2 linked regions of the Deinococcus aerius genome follow. The protein of the gene in region 1 binds, or shares a complex with, the protein of each later gene. Links are inferred from orthologs where the notes say so. Each region holds a gene or a part of one and is shown in the gene's direction. Other genes may lie near its edges.

Region 1 (4,352 bases):
TTCCAACTCCGGCACGCGCGGGTCTCCCTCGTCCTGGCCGATGCCACGCTGGCCCCCAAGGTGGAGGAGACCTGCCGCGAGCTGGGCATTCCCCTCTGGGTGCTGGGCGAGGGGAGCGACTTCGAGGATCGCCTGGGCGAGCAGGACCCCTCTCCCCTGCCCTACGCAGTCGCCGATGAGGACGACACCATCACGATTAACTACACCTCGGGCACGACGAGCAGCCCCAAGGGCGTCATGCTCACGCACCGGAACACGATGCTCAACGCGGTCGAGACGATCTATAACTTCCGGTTCGATCAGGACAGTGTGTACCTGCACACCCTCCCCGACTTCCACGCGAACGGGTGGGGCGGGGTGTGGAGCCCCTTCGGCGTGGGGGCGACGCACGTGACCTTGCCCGTCCTGCGCGGCGACACGATTCACGACGCCATTCACGCGTTCGGGGTGACGCACCTCGCCGCCGCGCCGACCGTGCTGAGCATGATCACCGACCCCGCCACCGCCCGAACCACACCCCGCCGAGTGCGCGTGGCGACGGCGGGCAGCCCTCCCCACGCCCGGACCATCGCCGATATGGACGCCCTGGGCTTCGACGTGCTTCAGGTCTATGGCCTGACGGAGACCAGCCCGCTCATCACGGTGGCCGAACTCTCGGAGGCCGAGCGGGCGCTGCCCACACCCCAGCGCGCCGCCCTGACCGCCAAGCAGGGCTTCGAGATGCTGCTCGCCGGGGAGGTGGAGGTCATGACGCCCGAGCTGACCCCCATCCCCCACGACGGGCAGACCCTCGGCGAGATCATGGTGCGCGGCAATCTCGTGATGAAGGGCTACCTCGACAACCCGGAGGCGACGGCCAAGGCGTTCGAGGGCGGCTGGTTCCACACGGGGGATGTGGCGGTTGTCCACCCCGACGGGCGCATCGAGATTCGGGACCGCAACAAGGACGTGATCATCTCGGGCGGCGAGAACATCAGCTCGGTCGAGGTGGAGGGCGTGCTGTACGCGCACCCCGCCGTGCGCGAGGCCGTGGTCGTTTCCCGCCCCGACGAGCGGTGGGGGGAGGTGCCCTGCGCTTTTATCGCCCTGCACGCGGGGCGGGCGGCGAGCCCCGAAGACCTCGACGCGCATGTGCGCCAGCAGCTCGCCGGGTACAAGGCGCCCAAGCACTACGTGTTCCGCGACGAGTTGCCCAAGACGGCGAGCGGCAAGTTCCAGAAGTTCCTGTTGCGCCGGGAACTGTGGGAGGGGCGGGAACGGGCGGTGAACTAGGGGAGAACTTTCAGAGCGCCGCCTGAGTCATGGCGGCGCTCTCCCTTTCCCCACCCGCCCCCGGTTCCCCCCGGGGTGCCGCGCTAGACTGTCGGGGAGTGTTCGCACTCGTACCACAACCACTTTTTCTGACACTTCTCGGGGCGTGCCCATGAGCCGCGCTGATGGACACCCCCACATTCGACCGAAAGGAAGGGCCAACATGACCATCTTGACCGTCATTCTGGCGCTCCTGGGGGGGTTGGCGGGCGGGTTCCTCACCGGGCAGTCGCGGGGACGGCAACAGAGGGCCGCCCTCGACGACCGGCTCCAGCAGGAGGCCCGCGCCGAGGCGGAACGTATCCGGGCCGGGGCGGAGCAGGACGCCCGGGTGATCCGTGAGCAGGCCGACCAGCGCCTTCAGGACGCCAACCGCCGCCTTCAGGAGGCCGACGAGCGCGAGCGGCAGAGCGCCCGGGGCCTGGAGGCGCAGCGCGAGCAGCTCCAGGCCCTGCGTGCCCAGGTGGAGGCCGAGCGCACCCGCGCCGCCCAGGACGCCGCCCGCGAGCGCGAGACCCTGAGCGCCGACCGCCAGGAGACCCGCCGCGAGCGCGAGGAACTCAAGCGCGAGATCGAGCGCCTCAACCGCCGCGCTGAGCAGCTCGACGCCCGCGGCGACAAGCTCGACGCCCTGGAGGAGCGGCTGGAGGGGCAACTGCGCGCCCTCGCCGGGCAGGAGGCCGACCTCGCGGAGCGGTCCCGGCAGATCGACCTGAGGCTGTACGAGGTCGCCGGGCTGACCCCCGAGGCGGCCCGGCAGCAGATCCTGGGCCAACTCGACGCCGAGCTGGAGGAGGAAAAGGCCATCCGGGTCAAGGCGATGACCGAGCGCGCGACCGCCGAGGCGCGGCGCACCGCCCGCAACGTCATCGCCCAGGCCATCCAGCGCAGCGCCTCGGAGACGAGCGCGCAGCTCAGCGTGTCTGTCGTCCCCATCCCCAACGACGCGATGAAGGGCCGCCTGATCGGGCGCGAGGGGCGCAACATCCGGGCCTTCGAGGCCCTGACGGGGGTGGACCTCATCATCGACGACACGCCGGAAGCCGTCATCCTGTCGAGCTTCAATCCGGTGCGGCGGGAGGTCGCGCGGCACGTTCTGGAGGCCCTGGTGGCTGACGGGCGCATCCACCCCACCCGCATTGAGGAGATGGTCCACAAGGCCCAGGACGAGATGAAGGCCTTTATCCACGCCCAGGGCGAGGAGGCGGCCATCGAGGCGGGCGTGGTGGGCCTCAAGCCCGGCCTGGTGCAACTGCTGGGGCGGATGTACTTCCGCACGAGCTACGGGCAGAACGTCCTGAAGCACTCGGTCCAGGTCGCGCACCTGACCGGCATCATGGCCGATGAGCTGGGGCTGGACGCCGCCATGGCTCGCCGCGCCGGGCTGATGCACGACGTGGGCAAGAGCATCGACCGCGAGATCGAGGGCACCCACGTCGAGATCGGGATCAACCTCGCGCGGCGGTTCGGGGAGCCCCATGAGGTCATTGACGCCATCGCGCACCACCACGACCCGGAGAATGGGGAAACGCTCTACTCCGTGCTCGTGGCCGCCGCCGACGCGATCAGCGCGGCCCGGCCCGGTGCGCGGCGCGAGGAACTCGAAGCCTACGTGCGCCGTCTGGAGCAACTGGAGCAGATCGCGGTCGCCTTCCCCGGTGTGCAGCAGGCCTACGCGATCCAGGCTGGGCGCGAGGTGCGCGTGATTGTCCAGCCCGAGCAGGTCAGCGACGCGCAGGCGACCCTGCTGGCCCGCGAGATCGCCGGGCGGGTCGAGCAGGACATGGAGTACCCCGGCCAGGTGCAGGTCACGGTCGTGCGCGAGAGCCGCGCCGTGGAGGTCGCCCGGTAGGGGAAGAGACAGGGGAAGGGGCGACCACGCGGCGTGCGGGTCGCCCCAAGCTTTGATCTCCACTCTGTCCCACTTCTGGAAGCTGCGCTGATGGGGCGATGTCGCCGGGTGGGCGCCCCCTCACCCCTGGCTGCGCCAGGCCCTCTCCCACGGGGGGAGAGGGTCAACCAGGCTACGCACCAGAGCGTTGTCCTGGGTCGAGATCAAAGCCTGGGGTTACCCGTCTCTCCTTCGTGGTCAGTAGCGGGGCAACCCGGCCAAGCCGCCGAACTCCCTCACCAGACGGTTCGCGTAGTCGCCGTGCAGCCGCTTGACCTCCACCCCGTAGAGGTCGATGAAGTCGGGCAGCACCTCCTCCAGGGTCACGCGCTCCATCAGGCTGCCGTCGAGGGGGCTTTCGGTCACGTCCTTCTGCGCGGTGAAGTAGGGCACCTCGCGGTTGTGGCTGCGGTAGACGTGCATCTGCGAGCCGTCCTCGGGGATGACGAGCTGGTAGAGCCGTCCCTCTTGCACCATCTCCAGCACGCGCTCGACCTCCATCACGCCGTGCTCCTGGATGTCGTGCAGGACCTGCTCCTCCATCTTCTGGCGGTGTGCCTCGACGATGGGGGTGATCTTTTCCAGAATCTCGGCGGGGTTGGCCCAGCTCGTGCCGCCGACCACGTTCGTCTCGCCGATGACCTCGTAGGGGGCCTTGTCGGGAATCTCGGCCTTGAACTCGGCGACACGCTGCACCGTGCCGACGAGGATGAGCTGCTTGATATCGAGAACATCCAGCACCTGGCCGAGTTGCTGAACTTTCTGGTTGTAGAAGCGTTGCCGCGCCGCGTCCTCCCGCGCCTCGAACAGGTCGGTGCCGCTGTCGCTGCGCGGGCCGCTGCCGGGCTGACCCCGCCCCGCCCCGCCGGAACCGGGAGCGCCGGGGACATGCCGGGTGCCCGAAACGATGGTGTCCCAGCGGTCGCCGTCGTCCAGCCGGACGTTCTCCTCGCTGCTGACCTCCTGCAACTCGCCCTGGCGCAGCACGAAGAGGCGGGCCCATTCGTTGTCCACCGCCATCACTGCCACGGTCGGCATCATCGCCAGAATGCTGTCGAGCAGCGACTTCAGCGGGCGGCCATAGTGGAACCGCTCGGGGAGGTCCGCCTGGATCTCGTACCGCTCGAACAGATCCTCGCCCACGATGTAG
Region 2 (4,452 bases), on another replicon or contig:
GAGCGGGGGCAAATGAGGCCACCTCCGGGGACGGGATCACCCTCGCCCCCTGCGGGAGAGGGGTTACGCGGGCGGTTCCCTTCACCCGCGAGCGACCGACCCACCCGGTGGTGCTGGCCGCCCGCTTCCCTTCCCCCACAAGCGGCGAGTCACGGGCTAGACTGCCTGCCATGCTCGCCCCCCTGCGGAGGTTTCCGTGAACTACGCGGCGACGCTGGCGGTGCTGGTGGTGCTGGCCTTCTGCTTTCCGCTCACCGTGCGGCTGGGCGCGCAGCTCGGCGTGCCGGAGGTCTACACGGCCTCGGCGCTGGGGGCGATCCTCACGTTCGCGCTCGCCGCCTACCTCGTGCGCTGGCAGGTGGGCCGCCACCGGGACACGCTGGAACGCCTGGAGACGGCGCGGGCGCAGGTCGCCGCCGACCCGGAAAATCCCCGCGCGTACTTCGTGAGGGGCGAACATCTGGGCAGCATCCTGCTGCGGCTGGACCGGCGGCGCGAGGCGGCCGAGGTGATCGACCGCTACGCGCGGCTGGGCGGGGCGCGTGAGAGCGAGATCATCGCGCTGCGGGAGGCCCTCTCGGGGGCCGAGCGGCGGCAGCACCGGGCCCAGGGCCGGGAAGTGTGAGTCCCGGTTCAGGAGGCCTCCTAGCTCCCCCGGGCACTCTTCGGGAGTGCAAGGAATAGAGTGATCTGCATATGAGGGCGTACAAGGGCATCGTGGAAAGCGGCGTGGTCGTCTTGATCGGCGCGCGGCTCCCGGAAGGCACGGTCGTGACCGTCACGGTCGGCGAGGCGGAACTGCTGCGCGCGCGCATCACCAGCGTCCTCAAGCGTCCCCGCAAGGTGCGCGTGCGCCTCAAGCCGGTGCCGGGATTGGTGGCGGAGGCCGTGCCCGCGGGCGGAGTGAGCGAAGCCGGGGAATGAGGAGGAACGGTCAGCCGGGAGCCCGGGGAACTGTGGCCGGAGGTCGTCCGTGACCCCCGAGCCCTCCTCCCCCCGCGTCTGGCTTGTGCCCACGCCCGTGGGCAACCTGGGGGACATCACCCTGCGGGCGGTGGAGGTGCTGCGCGGGGCGGACGCCGTGGCCTGCGAGGACACGCGGCGGACAGGGGCGCTGCTCACCCACCTGGGGATCGGCAAGCCCCTCGTCCGTCTCGACGCCCACACCATGCACCGCGCCGGGCAGGTGCTGGAACAGTATCCCCGCCTCGCCTACGTCTCCGACGCGGGCACGCCGGGCATCAGCGACCCGGGGGCGGAACTCGTGCGGGCGGCGGTCGCGGCGGACATCCCGGTCGAGGTGCTGCCGGGGCCGACCGCCTTCGTCCCGGCGCTCGTGCTGTCGGGGCTCCCGAACGCCCGCTTCACCTTCGAGGGCTTCCTGCCCCGCTCGGGCCGCGAGCGCCGGGAGCGCCTGGAGGCCATTGCCGCCCGCCCCGAGACGACCATCCTGTACGAGAGCCCCCACCGCCTCGCCGCCACGCTCGCCGACCTGGCCCGGGCGTGCGGCGAGACGCGGGCCGCCAGCGTGACCCGCGAACTCTCCAAGCGCTTCGAGGAGACGGCGCGCGGCCCGCTGGCGGAACTCGCGGCCCGGTTTGAGGAGGGGACCCGCGGCGAGATCGTGGTCGTCGTCGCGGGCCGACCCACAGGGGAAGCCGTGCCCGGCGAGGAAGTCCCTGACCACGCCGCCCTCGCCCGGACCTGGGCGGGCGAGGGCCGGGGGGCCCGCGAGATCCGGGAATTGCTGATGGGCCAGGGTTTGCGTAAGAATGACGCTTATGCGCTGGCCCTCGCGGTCACGCAGGAGACCTGAGCCCCACCCCCGACGAGGAGTTGCCCGTGACCGACATCGACCCCGTAACCGTCCACCCCAACCCCGCCGGGGTCAAGCGCCTGGCCGTCCTCACCAGCGGGGGGGACGCGCCCGGCATGAACGCGGCGATCCGCGCGGTCGTCCGCACCGCCACCCACCAGGGCATCGAGGTCGTGGGGGTGCGGCGGGGCTTTTCCGGCCTGCACCGCGGCAATATGGCGATCATCGGCGCGCGTGACGTGGCGAACACCATCCAGCGCGGCGGCACCATCCTCCTGACCGCGCGCTCGCACACCTGGCGCACGCCCGAGGGCCGCGCCAAGGGGGCCGAGTACCTGCGCGAGTGGGGGGTGGACGGCCTGATCGTGATCGGCGGCGACGGCTCCTTCCACGGCGGGTACTACCTTCAGCAGGAACACGGCATCCCGGTGATCGGCGTGCCGGGCACCATCGACAACGACCTGTACGGCACCGACCACACCATCGGCTACTTCACCGCCGTCGAGACCGCTCTGGACGCCGTGGACAAGCTGCGCGACACGGGCGCCTCGCACGAGCGCATCTTCGTGATCGAGGTGATGGGCCGCCACGCCGGGCACATCGCCCTGGAGGTCGCGGTTGCGGGCGGCGCCGAGGAGGTCTTCATCCCGGAGGACCCCAGGCCGGTGGACGGCGTGGTCGCCACCGTGCAGGAGAGCCTGGCGAAGGGCAAGGCGAGTTCCATCATCATCGTCGCCGAGGGCTTTCCGGGCGGCGCGCAGGGCGTGGCCGACGCCATCGAGGCCGGGACCGGGCTGGAGACGCGCGTGAGCATCCTGGGCCATATCCAGCGCGGCGGCACCCCCGTCAGCAGCGACCGGGTCCTCGCCAGCCGCCTGGGCGAGGCCGCCGTCTACGCCCTGATGGACGGTATGCGGGGCGTGATGGTGGGCCGGATGAACGGCGAGATCAGCTACACCCCCCTGGAGGAAACCTGGGAGAAGCGCAAGGACGTGAGCCGCGACCTGTACCGCTGCGCGAAGACGCTGAGCGTGTAGGGTTCAAGTTCCCGTCAGCCCCTTCCCCTAAGCTCGGGCTGTGTTCAAGGCTTTGACGCTGGGAATGTTGCTGCTGGGCCAGGCCCTCGCCGTGGAGAGCCTGCGGGTGGGGGACCACGTGTTGCTGCTCACCGGCAGCCTGCGGGTCGGGAGCCGCACTCTGGTCTCCGCCTTCCTGACCGACGCGCAGGGGCGGCAGGTGCCCCGTTCACCCTGGCTGGGGCGTCCCCTCACCGTCACGGCGGAGACGACCAGCGCTTACCGGCTCTCGGGCGGGGCCGGGCAGGTGTGGCTGCCGCGGCGGAACCTGGGGACCAAGGCCGTCTTTCCCCTCACCCGGGATGCGGAGACTAAGGCCCTCGCCGCGCGCCTGAGCGGCCAGAACGTGTGGCCCTTCGGCCTGTGGCACGTTCCCTGCGAGGTGATGGACGGCTTCTACGCCGACCTGACCCTGAAGGGCGCGCGGGTGGAGGACGTGTGGCGGCTGCAGGACCTGAGCCCGACCATCCTGCTCGTTCTGGGGAAGCCCCAGGGGATGGACGTCTTGTCTCTCGCCTACGGCGGCGTGAACCAGGGTTACGAGGGGGAGGCCCGGGCGCAGATTCCGGCCCGCTGCACCACCCTTCCCGCCCTGTACACGAACGTCGCCGAAGTGGAGAGGAGACTGTCCCTGTCCCGCCCCGCCCCCCCTCCGGCCCTTCCCAACGACCCGGCCGGGCAGGAGCGGGCGCTGATCGGCTGGACGCGCGAGCAGGTGTACGTCCAGTACGGCAGCCCCAACGAGCCGGGCACCCGTGCGGACCTGAACCGCCTCCCCACCTGGACCTACGGGGCAGGCGGGTACGACTTCATCCGGGTGGACTTCGGGCCTTCGGGGCGGGTGGTGCGCGCCTCCATCGCCCGCAGCCCGTGAGGTCCCGACTCGCCGCCCTCTCCCTCCTGTTCGCGGCCCTGACCCTCGCCTGGGGCTTGCTCGCCCGCGCCCGCTCGGAGACGTGGTGGCCCGTCGCTACACTCGACCTCGTGCCGCCGCAGGTGCTGTTGCCCTTGCCCCTCTGGCTTGCCTGGAGGGCGCTGAGGGGGAGGAGGTGGAACTGGGCCGCCCTGAATGTAGCCGTTGCCGCCGCCTTTACCGTGGGACAAGTAGGCTTGGTCCCGCCCCGCTTCCCGTCCGGCACAGAGGGAAAGGGTTCTTCACTGCGCGTGCTGACGCTGAACACCGACTTTGCCGGCGCGCACCCGGCAAGGCTCGCAGCCCTTGCCCGGCGGGAGCGGGTGGAGGTGGTGACCCTGCAAGAAGCCCTGGACCGGAACCGAAAGGCCGGATATACGGCCCGGGTGCGCGCCGCCTTCCCCGGCTGGACCCTCGTTCGGCACGACGAATTGATCACGCTCTCGCGCCTGCAAGTGCATTCCTCCCGGGTCGTGTCCTTCCCCCGCTCGCCCCACGCGGTTCTCGTCACGTCCGTGGGGGTCTCCGGGCGAACGGTGACGGTGGTGAATACCCACCTCCCCACCCTCGGACTCCTGCCCAGTGCCAGTGACGTGCGGTTGGGCCGCTCGTTACCGAAACGAGTCTCCCGCCGCCTCGCGGTGCGG

What was found. Proteins that work in one complex are often made in the same cells at the same time.
Region 2: rny (region 1) and pfkA share a complex: the UniProt entries of both Bacillus subtilis proteins name them as parts of the possible RNA degradosome complex. The link is inferred for Deinococcus aerius from one-to-one orthologs.

Annotation. Positions count from the first base shown.
Region 1 is NZ_BFAG01000023.1:8,007-12,358, forward strand. Bases 938-3,818 are described here. They hold rny (ribonuclease Y), read left to right. Parts: upstream 938-1,474; coding sequence 1,475-3,163; downstream 3,164-3,818. Other genes in these bases: DAERI_RS20980 (AMP-binding protein), read left to right, coding at 938-1,272; DAERI_RS20990 (baeRF10 domain-containing protein), read right to left, coding at 3,401-3,818. Outside these bases: more of DAERI_RS20980, read left to right, coding at 1-937; more of DAERI_RS20990, read right to left, coding at 3,819-4,352. UniProt on the Bacillus subtilis protein: Endoribonuclease that initiates mRNA decay. Initiates the decay of all SAM-dependent riboswitches, such as yitJ riboswitch. Involved in processing of the gapA operon mRNA, it cleaves between cggR and gapA.
Region 2 is NZ_BFAG01000004.1:138,890-143,341, reverse strand. Bases 867-3,847 are described here. They hold pfkA (6-phosphofructokinase), read left to right. Parts: upstream 867-1,842; coding sequence 1,843-2,853; downstream 2,854-3,847. Other genes in these bases: DAERI_RS07525 (endonuclease/exonuclease/phosphatase family protein), read left to right, coding at 3,763-3,847; DAERI_RS07530 (Hint domain-containing protein), read left to right, coding at 2,894-3,766; rsmI (16S rRNA (cytidine(1402)-2'-O)-methyltransferase), read left to right, coding at 974-1,816; DAERI_RS07545 (hypothetical protein), read left to right, coding at 867-924. In the rest of the region: DAERI_RS07550 (hypothetical protein), read left to right, coding at 197-625; more of DAERI_RS07545, read left to right, coding at 697-866; more of DAERI_RS07525, read left to right, coding at 3,848-4,452. UniProt on the Bacillus subtilis protein: Catalyzes the phosphorylation of D-fructose 6-phosphate to fructose 1,6-bisphosphate by ATP, the first committing step of glycolysis.